Linked DNA regions of Halorhodospira halophila. The protein of the gene in region 1 interacts with the protein of each later gene in a pairwise test. Links are inferred from orthologs where the notes say so. Each region holds a gene or a part of one and is shown in the gene's direction. Other genes may lie near its edges.

Region 1 (8,020 bases):
CCCATGCGACGCATATTCGCCATCATCGGTATCCTTCTGATCATTCTTATCGGGCTTGCCTTCTCCGTGCTGAATGCGGATCCGGTCGCCGTGGATGTCTTCTTCGCGGAGTTCCAGGTGGCGCTGTCCGTGGCCCTGGTGATCACGCTCATCGTCGGCGCCGCCCTCGGCGCCCTGACCAGCATCGGCGCCGTCTGGCGCCGTCGCCGCGAAGTCTCCCGGCTCCGGCGGCAGCTCGGCTACGCCGAGCGGCAGCTGCAGGCCATGCGCCGCGTGCCGCTGGGAGACAGTGACTGACCCCGATGCACGAGCTGCTGTGGCTACTGCTGCCAGTAGCCGCCCTTTCCGGATGGTGGATCGGCCGGCGCGGCGGAGGTGACGAGCACCACGATTCCTACTCCCCTCCGATCTCGGATGCTTACTTCCAGGGCCTCAACTACCTGCTCAACGAGGAGCGGGACAAGGCGCTGGAGGTGTTCACCCGCATGGTCGAGGTCGACAGCGATACCGCTGAGACCCACCTGGCGCTGGGCAGCGTCTTCCGTCGGCGGGGCGAGGTCGACCGGGCCATCCGCATCCACCAGAACCTCATTGCCCGTCCGTCGCTGACCCGACGCCAGCGCACCTACGCGCTGCTCGCGCTGGGCGAGGACTACATGAAGGCAGGGGTCTTCGACCGGGCCGAGAAGCTCTTCCAGGAGGTGGTGGAGCAGGACGCCCACGTCGATCAGGCCCTGCGCCGGCTGCTGACCATCTACGAGCATGAGCGCGAATGGGACCGCGCCATCGAGACCGCCGAGCACCTGGAGCGGGTGGGCGAGGGCGACTATCGGGTCCGGATCGGCCAGTTGCGCTGCGAGCAGGCCGCCCACGCCCTGAGCCGGGGGTACACCGAGCACGCCCGCAAGGCGCTACGCCGGGCGCTGAGTGCCGACCCGGACTGTGCCCGGGCGAACATGCTCCTCGGTGACCTGGAGCGCGAGCTGGGACGCTACAAGGCCGCGGTCAAGGCGTATGAGGCGGTGGGTACGCAGGATCCGGCGCTGCTGCCCGAGATCCTCGACGGCCTGGCCGCCGCCTACCGCGGGCTGGGGCGCCCGGGGCAGATGGAGACCTTCCTGCGGGATACGGTCACGCGCATGCCGGACGGCCGCCTGATGGTCCGCCTGGCCGAGGTCATCCGTGAGCGCCGCGGCACGCAGGCGGCGATCCGCGAGCTGACGCTGATGCTGCGCCGGCAGCCCTCGCTGGACGGCATCCGCCGCCTGGTGGCGCTGACCCACTCGGTGGGTGAGCCCATCGACCCGCGCGAGATGCAGATCCTGCTCGATCTCTTCGAGAAGCTGGAGGCCGGTCGCGCCCTCTACCGCTGCCGGCGCTGCGGTTTCTCGGGGCGGACCCTGTTCTGGCAGTGCCCCGGCTGCCAGAGCTGGGCGAGCATTCGACCGCAGAACGAGACGGAGGGCGGATGAACGTACCTGCCGGGCCGCGACTGATCGTGGCGTTGGACTTCCCCGCTGCGGCCCCGGCCGAGGCCCTGGCCGCGCAGCTCGATCCGCGGCTGTGTCGGCTGAAGGTGGGTAAGGAGCTGTTCACCCGCGCCGGACCGCAGCTGGTGGAGCGACTCCAGGGGCGGGGGTTCGAGGTCTTCCTCGACCTCAAGTACCACGATATCCCCAATACCGTGGCCGGTGCCTGCCGTGCGGCGGCGGAACTCGGCGTCTGGATGGTCAACGTCCACGCCCTCGGCGGACGGCGGATGCTCGAGGCCGCCGGCGAGGCGGTGGCGGCTGCCGACGGGCAGACCCTGCTCACGGCGGTCACCGTGCTGACCAGCCACGACGCCGCCACCCTCGAGGAGATCGGCCTGGCCGGGCCGCCGCGTGAGGCGGTGCTGCGGCTGGCCGGGCTGGCCCGTTCCAGCGGGCTCGATGGCGTGGTCTGCTCGCCGGAGGAGGCCGCAGCCATCGGTGAGCGCTTCGGCGGTGGCCTGCTTCGGGTCACCCCCGGCGTGCGTCCGGCCGGGGCGGCGGTCGGGGATCAGCAGCGCATCGCCACCCCGGCTGCGGCGGTGGCCGCCGGATGTGATTACCTGGTCGTCGGCCGCCCGATCACCGCCGCCGACGATCCTGCCGCCGCCGCCGCCGGGATCGGCGCCGAGATTGCCGCCGCCGGGTGAACGCCGGCGCCGTCCCCGATTGGCCCGGCCGGGGTGGGCTGCTACATTAATACCGACGCCGTCGCAAGACGGTGTCGTCCGTCGCCAGGGAGTGGCGACTTACAGGCACAAGCATCAAGGAGGATCCGACATGCCTGAGCAACTCAGCGGCGCTATCCGCGCGTCCATCCCCGCGACCCTCACCGCACTCACGCTCACCGCCGGGGCTGTCCAGGCCGCCGGGGGCGTGGACATCAATGAAGCCGGTGCCGAAGAACTCGCCGCCGGGCTGACCGGCGTCGGCGAAGTGCGGGCGGCCGAGATCGTCGAGGAGCGCGAGGCCAACGGTCCCTTCCGGGATGCCGACGACCTCAGTCGCGTCAGCGGCGTGGGCCCGGCGAACGTGGAGGACAACCGGGAACGGATCCGGGTGGAGGACGCCAACTAGGGCGGTGAAGGCGGGGGCGGCGGGGCCGCCCCCGCCACCGGCGATCACTCCATGTGCAGGCCGCCGTTGATGTCGAGGTTGGCGCCGGTGATGAAGCCGGCGTCCTCCGAGGCGAGATACTCGATCAGCGAGGCCACCTCGTCGGGCTCGCCGAGCCGCTGCACCGGGATGGTCTCGATGATCTGCTGACGTACCTCCTCCTTCATGGACATGACCATGTCGGTGGCCAGATAGCCCGGCGAGACGGTGTTCACCGTCACGCCCTTGCGTGCCAGCTCCCGGGCCAGGGACATGGTGAAGCCGTGCATGCCGGCCTTGGTCGCAGCGTAGTTGCACTGCCCGAACTGCCCCTTGCGGCCATTGACCGAGGCAACATTGATGACGCGGCCCCAGCCGCGGTCGGCCATGTCGTCGGCGAACTGCTTGGTGACGTTGAAGACGCTGTCCAGGTTGGTGCGCATCACCGCGTCCCAGTTCTCCCGGGTCATCTTCTTGAAGCTGCCGTCCTTGGTGATGCCGGCGTTGTTGACCAGGATGTCGACCGGGCCGGCGCGTTCACGCACCGCCTCGGCCATGGCGGCACAGGAGTCCCAGTCGGCTACGTCGCACTGGACCGCGTGCACCGGCGTCGTCACGCCGCGCTCCTGGAGCCGCTCCCGCCACTTGTCGACACGGCCGTTGTCCGAGGTGTAGGTGGTCACCACGGTGTGTCCGCTGCGGCCCAGGCGCTCGCACACCGCCGCGCCGAGACCGCCGAGCCCGCCGGTTACCAGTGCCGTCTTCTGGCTCATAAGGTTCTCCCCCTTCGATGCCGTTCCTTGTCCGTGGTCGTGCCGCCTTGGCAGGAGCGGCTGCCTGCGGCTTTTTCCCCAGAATAGGGGCTATGCATCCTTTTGCAAATGACGCAGCGCAGCGTGGCGGTGGGTTATGCTGCGGGATGGAAACGCTCCTGCGAATCCTTTTTTGGGGAGGTGGAATGACAAAGACGGAGGGGCCCGCGCCGGAAAGCGGGCGGATCTACGACGACTTCGTGGCCACCATCGGCCGCACGCCCCTGGTGCGCCTGCCGCGGCTGGGCGCCGAGGCGGGGCTCGCCGCCGAGCTGCTGGCCAAGCTCGAGATGTTCAACCCGCTCAGCTCGGTCAAGGACCGCATCGCCCTGGCCATGATCGAGGCGGCGGAGGCGCAGGGGCGGATCACGCCGGGGCATTCAACGCTGATCGAGCCCACCTCGGGGAACACCGGCATCGGTCTGGCCTTCATCGCCGCGGCCCGGGGTTATCGGCTGATCCTGACCATGCCGGCGAACATGTCCACCGAGCGCCGCAAGCTCTTCGCCTTCTACGGCGCCCGGGTCGAACTGACCGACCCGGCGGCGGGCATGCGCGGCGCCATCGACCGGGCCGATGCACTGCTCGAGGAGATCCCCGACAGCTTCCAGCCGGCTCAGTTCAGCAATCCGGCCAATCCCCGCGCCCATCGCTGTGGTACCGCCGAGGAGATCTGGCGGGACACCGGTGGCGCTGTGGACGGGCTGATCGCCGGGGTGGGGACCGGCGGTACGCTGACCGGGGTCGCCGGTCTGCTCAAGGAGCGTCGGCCGGGGTTCCGCGCCTACGCTGTGGAACCGGCCGGCTCGCCGGTGCTCTCCGGCGGGGCACCCGGCCCTCACGGTCTGCAGGGCATTGGTGCCGGCTTCCTGCCGGAGACCCTGGATGCCGCGCTGGTGGATGAGACCCTGCAGGTGGAGGACGCTGAGGCGCTGGCCATGAGTCGTCGTGTGGCACGATTGGAGGGGATTCCCTGCGGGATCTCCAGCGGCGCGGCATTGGCGGCGGCGGTGCGGGTGGCCGCGCGCCCGGAGCTGGCCGGTCAGCGTCTGGTGGTCATCCTCGCCTCTAGCGCCGAGCGCTATCTTTCGACCCCGCTGTTCGAGGGGCTGGACGACGAGGCGTAAACGGCAGGCGGTGGTGAGAGGGCAGGCGGTCCACCTGCTTGGGCGATGCGGCGGGCGAAACCCGAGAACGGCTCGCTGCGGCCGTGGGAGGCGGGGGCGCGACAACGGCGCTGACGAGCGCACCCCTTCGGGGTCCCCTGCGCTGCTCCCCCCTCGGGGCCGCGCGTAAAGCTCGCGCCGCTGCGCGGCGCTCGTACGCTACGCGCTATGCGGTGCGAACCGGCAAAGGTTCGCCCCGCATGCCCCGAGGGGGCTGCGCTGCTCGGTGCGCTCAATGCGCCTTTGTCGCGCCCCCGCCTCCCACGGCCGCAGCATCCACCGGCTCCGGGCTGTGTCGACGCTCAAGCAGGTGAACCGTCTGCCCGCCGGCTCCTCGCCGCTTACGCCTCGTCATCCTCGCCCAGGGCGAAGAGCGAGGCATTGCCCCCGGCCGCGGCCGTGTTCTCCGTGACCATCCGCTCGTTGACGAAGCGCAGTAGGTAGTTCGGACCGCCCGCCTTGAAACCGGTGCCCGACAGCCCCTCGCCGCCGAAGGGCTGCGAGCCGACCACCGCACCGACGATATCCCGGTTCACATAGGCGTTGCCGGCGCGGATCGCCCGCGTGGCCGCATCCCGATGACTGTCGACGCGGCTGTGCACACCGAACGTCAGCCCATAACCGGCGGCGTTGATCCGCTCCACCACCGACTCGAGTTCCCCCGCCCGCCAAGTGGTGTAGTGGAGCATCGGCCCAAAGAACTCCTCCTGCAGGTCCTCGATGGCGTCCAGCCGGTAGAGCGACGGGGGGACAAAATGGCCGCGGGCTCCGGCGTCGCCCAGAGGTGTTCGATGGACCACCCGGCCGGCGGCGGCCATCGCCTCATGGTGGGCCTCCAGCCGGGCCCGGGCCGAGGCATCGATGACCGGGCCGATGTCGGTGGCCAGCCAGCGCGGGTCGCCGACCCGCAGGGCGTCCATGGCACCGCGCAGCATCTCTAGAAAAGGTTCGGCGATGTCCTCCTGGAGGCAAAGCAGGCGCAGCGCCGAGCAGCGCTGACCGGTACTGAAGAACGCCGAGCGCAGGACATCCACCACCGCCTGCTCGGGCAGGGCGCTGGAGTCCACGATCAGGGCGTTGAGGCCACCGGTCTCGGCGATCAGGGGAACGATGGGGCCGTCACGCCCGGCCAGGGTGCGGTGGATCTGCTGCGCCGTAGCCACCGAGCCGGTGAAGGCCACGCCGTCGATGCGCCGGTCGGCGACCAGCGGCGGCCCGATGCGCCCGCCCTCGCCGGGTAGCAGGTGGAGCACGTCGCCAGGGATGCCCGCCTGGTGCATCAGAGTCACCGCCCGTTGGGCGATCAGCGGCGTCTGCTCCGCCGGCTTGGCGATCACTGCGTTGCCGGCGGCCAGGGCGGCGGTGATCTGACCGGTGAAGATCGCCAGCGGCAGGTTCCAGGGGCTGATGCACAGATACGTGCCGCGGCCATGGAGTTGTAGCGTGTTGGTCTCGCCGGTTGGGCCGGGCAGCGGCGTCGGCTCAGCCATCAGTCGTCGCGCCTGGGCGGCGTAGTAACGGCAGAAGTCCACCGCCTCGCGGACCTCGGCGATGCCATCGCGCAGCGTCTTGCCGCCCTCCAGGGTGCAGAGGGTCATGAGTTCGGCGGTGTGCGCCTCGTAGAGATCGGCCAGGCGTTCCAGGGCGCGGGCGCGCTCTTCGACCGGTGTGGCGGCCCAGCGCGGCCACGCTGCGGCGGCGCCGGCCAGGGCCTGCTCCAGGTGTTCGGGGCCGGCCCACAGCACGCTGCCCACCCGCTGCCCGGTGTCGGTGGGGCTGCAGACGTCGGCCCAGGTGCCGTCGGCTTCGGGGGCGCCACGGCCGTTGATGATCGGCCGCGCCTCACGCCGGGACTCGGCAGCGGCGGTCATCGCCTCGGCCAGGGTCGCGGTCTCCTGGCGGTTGGAGAAGTCGATGCCGCGGCTGTTGGTTCGGTCCGGGCCGAAGATCCCGGCCGGCAGCGGCAGGTGGGGGTGGCGCAGGGTCGGGCGCGAGCGCAGGTGCTCCACCGGATCGGCGATCAGGGTCTCCACATCGCCCTCGTGGATCCGGTTGACGAAGGAGGAGTTGGCGCCGTTCTCGAGCAGCCGACGGACCAGGTAGGGGAGCAGGGCCTCGTGCTGGCCCACCGGCGCGTAAATACGCACCGGGACACCCCGGCCGGGGCGGGCGTCGACGAGTTGATCGTAAAGCTCGTCGGCCATGCCGTGCAGGCGCTGGAACTCGAAGGGTTGCTCTTCGGCCAGTTCCAGCACGGCGGCCACCGTGTGGGCGTTGTGGGTGGCGAACTGGGGGTAGATCTGTTCGGGGTAGCGCAGCATGCGCCGGGCGCAGGCCAGGAAGCAGACGTCGCTGGCCGCCTTCCGCGTGAAAACGGGGTAGTCGTCGAGGCCCTGGATCTGGGTGTCCTTGACCTCGGTGTCCCAGTAGGCGCCCTTGACCAGGCGGACCCGCAGCCGTCGCTGGTGGTGCCGCGCCCGTTCGGCGAGCCACTCGATCCACTCCGGCGCCCGCTTCTGGTAGGCCTGCACCGCGATCCCCAGGCCGTGCCAGTCGGCCAGTTCGGGGTCGGCCATCACCGCCTCGAGCACGTCCAGGGTCAGATCCAACCGGGCCGCTTCCTCGGCGTCCACGCACAGGGCGATGCCGGCCTCCCGGGCCCGTCGGCAGAGCGCCTGCAGCCGTGGGATGACCGTCTCCCGGACGCGTTCCTCCTGGCCGGGCTCGAAGCGCGGGTCGAGGGCCGAGAGCTTCACCGAGACCTCGGCGCGGGCGTCCATCGATGCGTTGGGGTCGGCGCTGCGGCCAAAGTGTTCGATCCCTGCGCAGTAAGCCTGGAAGAAGCGCTCGGCGTCGGCATCGGTCCGCGCCGCTTCGCCGAGCATGTCGTAGGAGTAGCGGTACCCCTTGGCTTCGAGCTTGCGGGCACGCCGCTGCGCCTCGGGGATGTCGCGGCCGAGGACAAAGGTCTCGCCGAGCAGGCCCATGGAGCGGCGCACCGCGCGGCGGATCAGTGGCGCCCCCCGGCGCGCCATGGCACCGCGCAGTTGAGCCCCGAACCAGCGTTCGGCTTCGCCGGCATCGAGGATCCGCCCGGTCAGCGCCAGGCCCAGGGTGGCGGCGTTGACCAGCAGGCGGCGGTCGCGGCCCAGGTGCGATGACCAGCCTCCGGCGCCGAGCTTGTCGTGGATCAGCCGATCGGCCGTGGGGGCGTCGGGGATGCGCAGTAACGCTTCGGCCAGGCACATGAGCGCGACCCCTTCCTCGCTGGAGAGGTCGTACTCGTGGAGCAGCGCGGTCAGCGAGGACTGGCGGCGCTGGGCACGGATCATGCCGTGGACCAGGGTGCGGGCCCGCTCCTGGATACGCGCCCGGGTCTGCGGGTCGCACTCGGCCTCCCGGATTAGGGCCTGGCTGC
Region 2 (7,034 bases), on another replicon or contig:
CCCACGACGCCCTGCTGGCGATCGACAACTGCTTCTGTACCCCCGCCCTGCAGCGGCCCCTGGAGCTTGGGGCCGATCTGGTGGTCCACTCGGCGACCAAGTACCTGGATGGCCAGGGGCGCTGTGTCGGCGGCGCGGTGGTGGGCGACGCCCAGCGGGTGGGCGAAGAGATCCACGGTTTCATCCGCACTGCCGGGCCGTGCATGAGTCCTTTCAATGCCTGGGTGTTTCTCAAGGGGCTGGAGACGCTTTCGCTGCGCATGCGCGCCCACAGTAGCCATGCCCAGCAGGTGGCCGAGTGGCTGCGGGATCATCCGCGGGTCGAGCGGGTCTACTACGCGGGGCTGCCGGACCATCCGCACCACCGGCTGGCGGCGGCGCAGCAGAGTGGCTTTGGCGGGATCGTTGCCTTCGAGCTGGCTGGCGGACGGGAGGCGGCCTGGCGCGTGATCGATAGCACCCGCATGCTGTCGATCACCGGCAACCTCGGCGATACCAAGTCCACCATCACGCACCCGGCGACCACCACCCACGGCACCATCACCGACGAACTGAGGGCGGCGGCCGGCATCGGCGAGGGGCTGGTCCGGATCTCCGTCGGCCTGGAGGATCCGGCGGACATCATCCGCGACCTGGAGCGCGGCCTGGGCAGCGCCTGAGCGGTCGGGTTGCTCAGGCGGTAGGCAGATCCGCCGTGTGGGCGCGGATGGTGTTCAGCAGACCGCTGTGGACCTTGGGGGCGCCGGCGACGACATGGCCGGTGGCGAGGGCGCGATCCTCGCCCGTGATGTCCGTCACAATGCCGCCGGCCTCACGGACCAGCAGGGTGCCGCCGGCGATGTCCCACGGTTTCAGGCCCAACTCGAAGTAGCCGTCCAGCCGCCCGGCGGCGACGTAGGCCAGGTCCAGTGCCGCGGAGCCGGCACGGCGCATGTCTTCGGCGTGCTCGGTCAGGGCGGAGAACATCCGCAGGTAGGCCGGCATCAGGGCCTGGTTCTTGAACGGAAAGCCGGTCCCGATCATCGCCCCGTCCACCCCGCGGCGCTGCGGTACGCGGATGCGGCGGCCGTCGAGCTGCGCCCCGTTGCCCCGTGAGGCGGTGAACAGCTCTTGGCGCAGCGGGTCGTAGACGGCGGCTGCCTCCAGCTGGCCGTCCTTCTGCACAGCGATCGACACGCCGATGTGGGGGTAGCCGCGGAGGAAGTTCGCCGTCCCGTCCAGCGGGTCGATGATCCACGTATACTCCGCCTCACCCTGCGCGCGCCCCTGCAGGCCACTCTCCTCGGCGAGTATGGCGTGCTGCGGGTAGGCGCGCTGGATGGTCTGCACGATCGCCGCCTCGGCCTGGCGATCGATGTCGCAGACGAAGTCGTAGCGTCCCTTGGTCTCGACCCGGACGCGGTCGAGGCGGTCGATGTTGCGGACGATTAGATCACCACCAGCCCGTGCGGCACGGACTGCGATGTTGACCATTGGGTGCATCGGGAAAGCTCCTACGCTGGACGCGGTACAGGATAACAGCAAAACTGATGCGATTCAGACCGGGAGGCCATCTTGAGCCTTGAGCGCACTCGTATTGTGTTGGTCGGGACCACGCACCCCGGCAATATCGGCGCCGCCGCGCGCGCCATGCGCACCATGGGGCTGCGGGATCTGTGTCTGGTGGATCCGCAGTGCGACCCCGATGACCCGGAGGCCGTCGCGCGGGCGGCCGGGGCCGGCGAGGTTCTGGAGCAGGCGCAGCGCTATCCGGATCTCGCCTCGGCGCTGGCCGGCTGTCGTCTGGCCTTCGGGCTCTCGGCGCGTATCCGCGCCGAGCGGCAGCCCCGGCTGGCGCTGCGCCCGGCGGCCGAGTCGGCCGCCGCTGAGGGGGGCGAAGGGGGGTTGGCGTGGGTCTTCGGTCGGGAGCGCACCGGCCTGACCAACGCCGAGCTGGATCATTGCCACTACCTCGTGCAGATCCCGACCGACGCGGATTACAGTTCCCTGAATGTGGCTCAGTCCGTGCAGCTGGTAGCGTGGGAGCTGCGCATGGCGGCCGAGGTGGGGGGCGCACCGCCGCAGCCCGAGACGGAAGAGCCGCCCGCCGCCGTGGATACGCTGGAGCGCTTCTTCGTTCACCTGGAGGAGATGGCCGGTCGAGTCGGCTACCTGGACCGGCACAACCCCGCGCTGACCATGCGGCGGTTGCGCAACATCTTCCGCCGTGCGCGGTTGACCGAGGACGAGGTGCGGATGCTGCGCGGGCTGCTCAGCCACGTGCTCAATCCGCGCCGCTGGCGCAAGTAGGACCGTTGTAAAGGGTAAATGGATGCTGCGACGCCTGCGTGAGGACATCCGGTGTGTCATGGATCGCGATCCGGCCGCCCGGAACGCCTTCCATGTGGTGACCACCTATCCCGGTTTCCACGCCCTGATCCTGCACCGCATCAGCGCGCGGCTCTGGCGCTGGCGGCTGCGATGGCTGGCGCGCATGCTGGGGCTGTTCAGCCGCTGGGTCACGGGGATCGAGATCCACCCGGCGGCGCGCATCGGCCGGCGCTTCTTCATCGACCACGGCATGGGGGTGGTCATTGGCGAGACTGCAGACATCGGCGACGACGTCACCCTCTACCACGGCGTCACCCTGGGCGGGACCAGCTGGCAGTCGGGCAAGCGCCACCCGACCCTGGGCAATGACGTCGTGGTCGGCGCCGGCGCCAAGCTGCTTGGACCCATCCGTGTGGGTGGCGGGGCGCGCATCGGCTCGAATGCTGTGGTGCTCAAGGATGTCCCCGACGGGGCGACTATGGTGGGGATCCCGGCGCGCCAGGTCGGCGAGCGCAAGCGCGACGTTGACGGGGACGAGCAGCGAGCCCGGGTGGCGCGGCGAATTGGCTTCGATGCTTACGGGACCACCGAGATGCCGGACCCGGTGGCCCAGGCGGTGAACGCGATCCTCGATCATATCCACGTCACCGATCGGCGCATTGAGGAGCTGTGCAGCGCCGTGCAGCAGATGGGCGGGCGGCTTGAAGAGACCCGCGTGCCGGATCTGGAGGTCGACGAGACGTCGGTCGAGAAGGCGTGCGGCGAGCACCACCGGGACGCTTCCCGCTAGCTGCCGGAACCCCCTAGAATGCAGACAGATGCGCCGTTACGGCGCGCCCAGTGACAGGAGGCAAGTCATGCCCGTAACCCTGACCGAACGTGCCGCGCGGCATGTCGAGAAGATGCTCGCCAGCCAGGATGCTGACCGGGCCCACGGCCTGCGCCTGGGGATCAAGGCCAGTGGCTGCTCCGGCTTCGCCTACGTGGTCGATTACGCCGAGGAGATCGGCGATCAGGATCTTGTCGTCGAGAGCCACGGGGTGAAGGTGGTGATGGCGCAACAGCACCGGCCGTTTCTGGAAGGCACCGAGGTGGACTACGTGCGCGACGGTATCAATTACCGTTTCGATTTCCGCAACCCGAACGTCCGCGATCTGTGTGGGTGCGGCGAGAGCTTTGCCGTGTGAACGGCCCAACCGCGGCGAGATTGTCGGCGCCCGGAACGGAGGGGTAGACTGTCCGACTGCCCAAGGCGCCGCAGCATTCCAGCGCTGCGGCTTTTTTGTTGAACGCGAGCATTCATCAGTCAGGAGATCCTAATGGCCGTCGAGCGAACCCTTTCCATCATCAAGCCGGATGCCGTAGCGCAGAACGCGATCGGCGAGATCCTTGCCCGCTTCGAGCGCTCTGGCCTGCGCGTGGTGGCTGCGCGCATGGTTCGGCTGAGCACCGAGCAGGCCGAGAGCTTCTACGCTGTGCACAGGGAGCGTCCGTTCTTCAATGACCTGGTCGGCTTCATGACCTCCGGGCCGGTGATGGTGCAGGTTCTCGAGGGCGAGGACGCCATCCGCAAGAACCGCGAGATCATGGGCGCCACCAACCCCAAGGAGGCGGCTGCAGGCACCCTCCGCCACGACTACGCGGAGAGCATCGATGCCAATGCGGTCCACGGGTCGGACAGCCCCGAGACGGCGGAACAGGAGATCGAGTTCTTCTTCAAGGCCGATGAGATCTGCTCCCGCTGACCACGAGGCGGTGCACGCCGAGCGCCAGTCGGGCCCGGTCGAGCTGCTCGGGCTCGATCGGCCGCGGCTGGCCGCTTTCTTCGATGCCCTGGGCGAAAAGCGGTTCCGCGCCCGGCAGATGATGCAGTGGCTGCATCAGCGCCACGTCTACGATTTCGACGAGATGACCGACCTGAGCAAGGCGCTGCGCCAGCGGCTGCGCGAGAACGCCCGGGTCGGTCTGCCCGAGGTGGCCGCCGACCAGCAGGCCAGCGACGGCACCCGCAAGTGGGTGGTGCGCCTGGCCGACGGCAACTGTGTCGAGGCCGTCTACATCCCGGAGCCGAAGCGTGGGACGCTGTGCGTCTCCTCGCAGGCCGGCTGCCCGATGGGCTGCACCTTCTGCGCTACGGCGGAGGGCGGGTTCTCGCGGAATCTCAGCGCCGCCGAGATCGTCGGTCAGGTTCACATCGCGCGCCGCCACCTGCCGGAGGGGGCGATCACCAACATCGTCTTCATGGGCATGGGCGAGCCGCTGCTCAACTTCGACCCGGTCATCTCGGCGTCGCGGGTGTTCACCGACGATTTCGGGTTCGTTCTCTCCAAGCGTCGGGTCACGATCTCGACCTCGGGAGTGGTCCACGCCATCGAGCGGATGCAGCGCATCACGGACGTGAGTCTGGCGGTCTCACTGCACGCTCCGAATAACGAGCTGCGCAACGAGCTGGTTCCGCTCAATCGCAAGAACCCTCTGGAGCGCCTGCTGCCGGCCTGCCACGCGTACATCGCCGACAAGCCCCATAGGCGCATCACCTGGGAGTACGTCATGCTCGATGGGGTCAACGACCAAGACGAGCACGCCCGGGAGCTGATCGAGCGGCTGCGGGGGATTCCGTCCAAGGTGAACCTGATCCCGTTCAATCCCTACCCGGGGGCACGCTACGGCCGCTCGCCACAGCGGCGGGTGCGCCGCTTCGCGGATCGACTGCTCGAGCACGGCCTGACCGCGACCATCCGCGAAACCCGTGGTGATGATATCGATGGGGCGTGCGGCCAGCTCGTCGGCGAGATCCGCGATGCGCGGCCCAGTAAGGTGGCGGGAACGGCGTGAAGCGCACGGGGCCCATGCTGGCGGCCCTGCTGGCGGTCGGGTGCGCTGCCGGGCCCGAGATGCCGGATGACCAGCGCGCAGCCGACAGCCACGCCGGGGCAGGGCTTCATCTGATCGCCCATGCGCAGCCGGAGGCCGCCCGCTCGCGCCTGGAGCGGGCGTTGCAGATCGATGGAGAACACCCACAGGCGCTTTCCGGCATGGGGCTCGTGGCCGAGTCGCAGGGCGATCTGGAGATGGCCCACGAATACCATCGGCGTGCCGCGCAGGCCGCTCCGGACTCGGGGCCTATCCTGAACAACCGGGGGCGGAGTCTGTGCCGTGCCGGGCAAGTGGATGAGGCGCTGGAGGTCTTCGGGGATGCCGCCGGGGCGGGTGGCTATGATTCCGCCGAAGTGCCGTTGACCAACGCCGCCCGCTGCGCCCTCGATGCGGGGCGCGAGGATGCCGCTGCCCGCCGCGCCGATGCTGCCGTCGAGGCGGCACCGGGGTTTGCCCCGGCGCGTGTGGTGCGCGGGGAGCTGCGTTACCGCCAGGGGGCGCTGGAGGCGGCCGCCGAAGACTTGGAACGTGCCCGTGACAGCGGTGGCGCCGGGGCGCGCGGCCTTTACTGGTCGGCACGCGTGGCGGCCGAGCAGGGGCGGCCGGAGGAGGCGGCCGCCTTCGCCGAGATGCTGGCCGAGCGTTTCCCTGGTTCGGGGTGGAACGAACGTTTGCACGCGGATGAGGTCGGGCCATGACTGATGAAACGGGGCAGGACGACAGCGACGGGGCGCGGCCCCGGGCCGATGCCCCGGATGATGCCGGGGACAAGGGCGCCCGGCCGTCGCCGGGGCAGCAACTGCGCCGCGCCCGTGAGGCGCAGGGGCGTACCGTGCGTGCGGTGGGGTCGAGTCTCAACCTGTCGGCGGACCGGGTGACGGCCCTCGAGGAAGATGACGACGAACGTCTGCCGCCGCCAACCTTCGTGCGCGGTTACCTACGCGCCTATGCGCGCCTGGTCGAACTCGATCCCGAGGCGGTGGTCGAGGCGTACAACCGGCGCCGGGGCAGCGATCCGGCCAGCGAGGAGCGGGCCGTGGGCAATGTGGGAGCCGTTGAGCCCCGACCGGCCGGGCGCCGCCGGCGGCGCTGGTTGCCGTTGATGCTCCTTGTGCTGCTGCTCGCCGTGGCCGTGGTGATGACCGCAATCCTGCTCGATGGTGGCGAGCCGGAACCGACAGGCCCGGGCGAGGACGGTGCACAGGCCCGGGAGGCCTCCGCCGCGCAGGTGGGCACGCCGGTCGCCGGTGTGCCTTGGACGTCGATGGAGTCGGAGTAGCGTTTTGTCAAAAAAGGGGATTCAGAGCGTTCGCGGGTTCTCGGATATCCTTCCGGAGGAGAGCCCGCTGTGGCAGCGCGCCGAGTCGGTGATCCGCCGGGTCCTGGAGGCCTACGGTTATCGCGAGATCCGGCTGCCGGTGCTCGAGCGCACCGAGCTGTTCAGCCGGTCCATCGGTGAGGTCACCGATATCGTCGAGAAGGAGATGTACACCTTCGACGATCGCAATGGCGACAGCGTCACGTTGCGCCCTGAGGGTACGGCCGGCTGTGTACGCGCCGGCATCCAGTCCGGTCTGCTGCACAATGCCGAGCCGCGGCTCTGGTACGCCGGCCCCATGTTCCGGCACGAGCGGCCGCAGAAGGGGCGGCTGCGGCAGTTCCATCAGGTCGGGGCCGAGGTTTTCGGGATCCCCGGGCCCGAGCTCGACGCCGAGATGATCATCATGACCGCGCGCATGCTGCGTGAGCTGGGACTGCCCGATGTGCGCCTGCAGCTCAATTCGCTCGGCACCCCGGAGAGCCGCGCGGCCCATCGCGAGGAGTTGGTCGCCTACCTGCGCCGCCAC

Evidence for each region. Proteins that work in one complex are often made in the same cells at the same time.
Region 2: the proteins of cysK (region 1) and cysE interact in binary tests that used the Escherichia coli proteins (3 or more experiments, as listed by UniProt). The link is inferred for Halorhodospira halophila from one-to-one orthologs.

Annotation. Positions count from the first base shown.
Region 1 is NZ_NHSN01000009.1:83,065-91,084, reverse strand. Bases 2,813-5,572 are described here. They hold cysK (cysteine synthase A), read left to right. Parts: upstream 2,813-3,582; coding sequence 3,583-4,563; downstream 4,564-5,572. Other genes in these bases: putA (bifunctional proline dehydrogenase/L-glutamate gamma-semialdehyde dehydrogenase PutA), read right to left, coding at 4,944-5,572; phbB (acetoacetyl-CoA reductase), read right to left, coding at 2,813-3,397. In the rest of the region: CCR79_RS03230 (LapA family protein), read left to right, coding at 4-297; lipopolysaccharide assembly protein LapB, read left to right, coding at 303-1,472; pyrF (orotidine-5'-phosphate decarboxylase), read left to right, coding at 1,469-2,179; CCR79_RS03215 (ComEA family DNA-binding protein), read left to right, coding at 2,310-2,606; more of phbB, read right to left, coding at 2,651-2,812; more of putA, read right to left, coding at 5,573-8,020.
Region 2 is NZ_NHSN01000025.1:65,085-72,118, reverse strand. The notes cover bases 1,242-4,205. They hold cysE (serine O-acetyltransferase), read left to right. Parts: upstream 1,242-2,311; coding sequence 2,312-3,100; downstream 3,101-4,205. Other genes in these bases: rlmN (23S rRNA (adenine(2503)-C(2))-methyltransferase RlmN), read left to right, coding at 4,036-4,205; ndk (nucleoside-diphosphate kinase), read left to right, coding at 3,630-4,055; CCR79_RS09660 (HesB/IscA family protein), read left to right, coding at 3,168-3,497; CCR79_RS09670 (RNA methyltransferase), read left to right, coding at 1,555-2,289; CCR79_RS09675 (inositol monophosphatase family protein), read right to left, coding at 1,242-1,482. In the rest of the region: CCR79_RS09680 (O-succinylhomoserine sulfhydrylase), read left to right, coding at 1-659; more of CCR79_RS09675, read right to left, coding at 673-1,241; more of rlmN, read left to right, coding at 4,206-5,145; CCR79_RS09645 (tetratricopeptide repeat protein), read left to right, coding at 5,142-5,885; CCR79_RS09640 (helix-turn-helix domain-containing protein), read left to right, coding at 5,882-6,466; hisS (histidine--tRNA ligase), read left to right, coding at 6,471-7,034.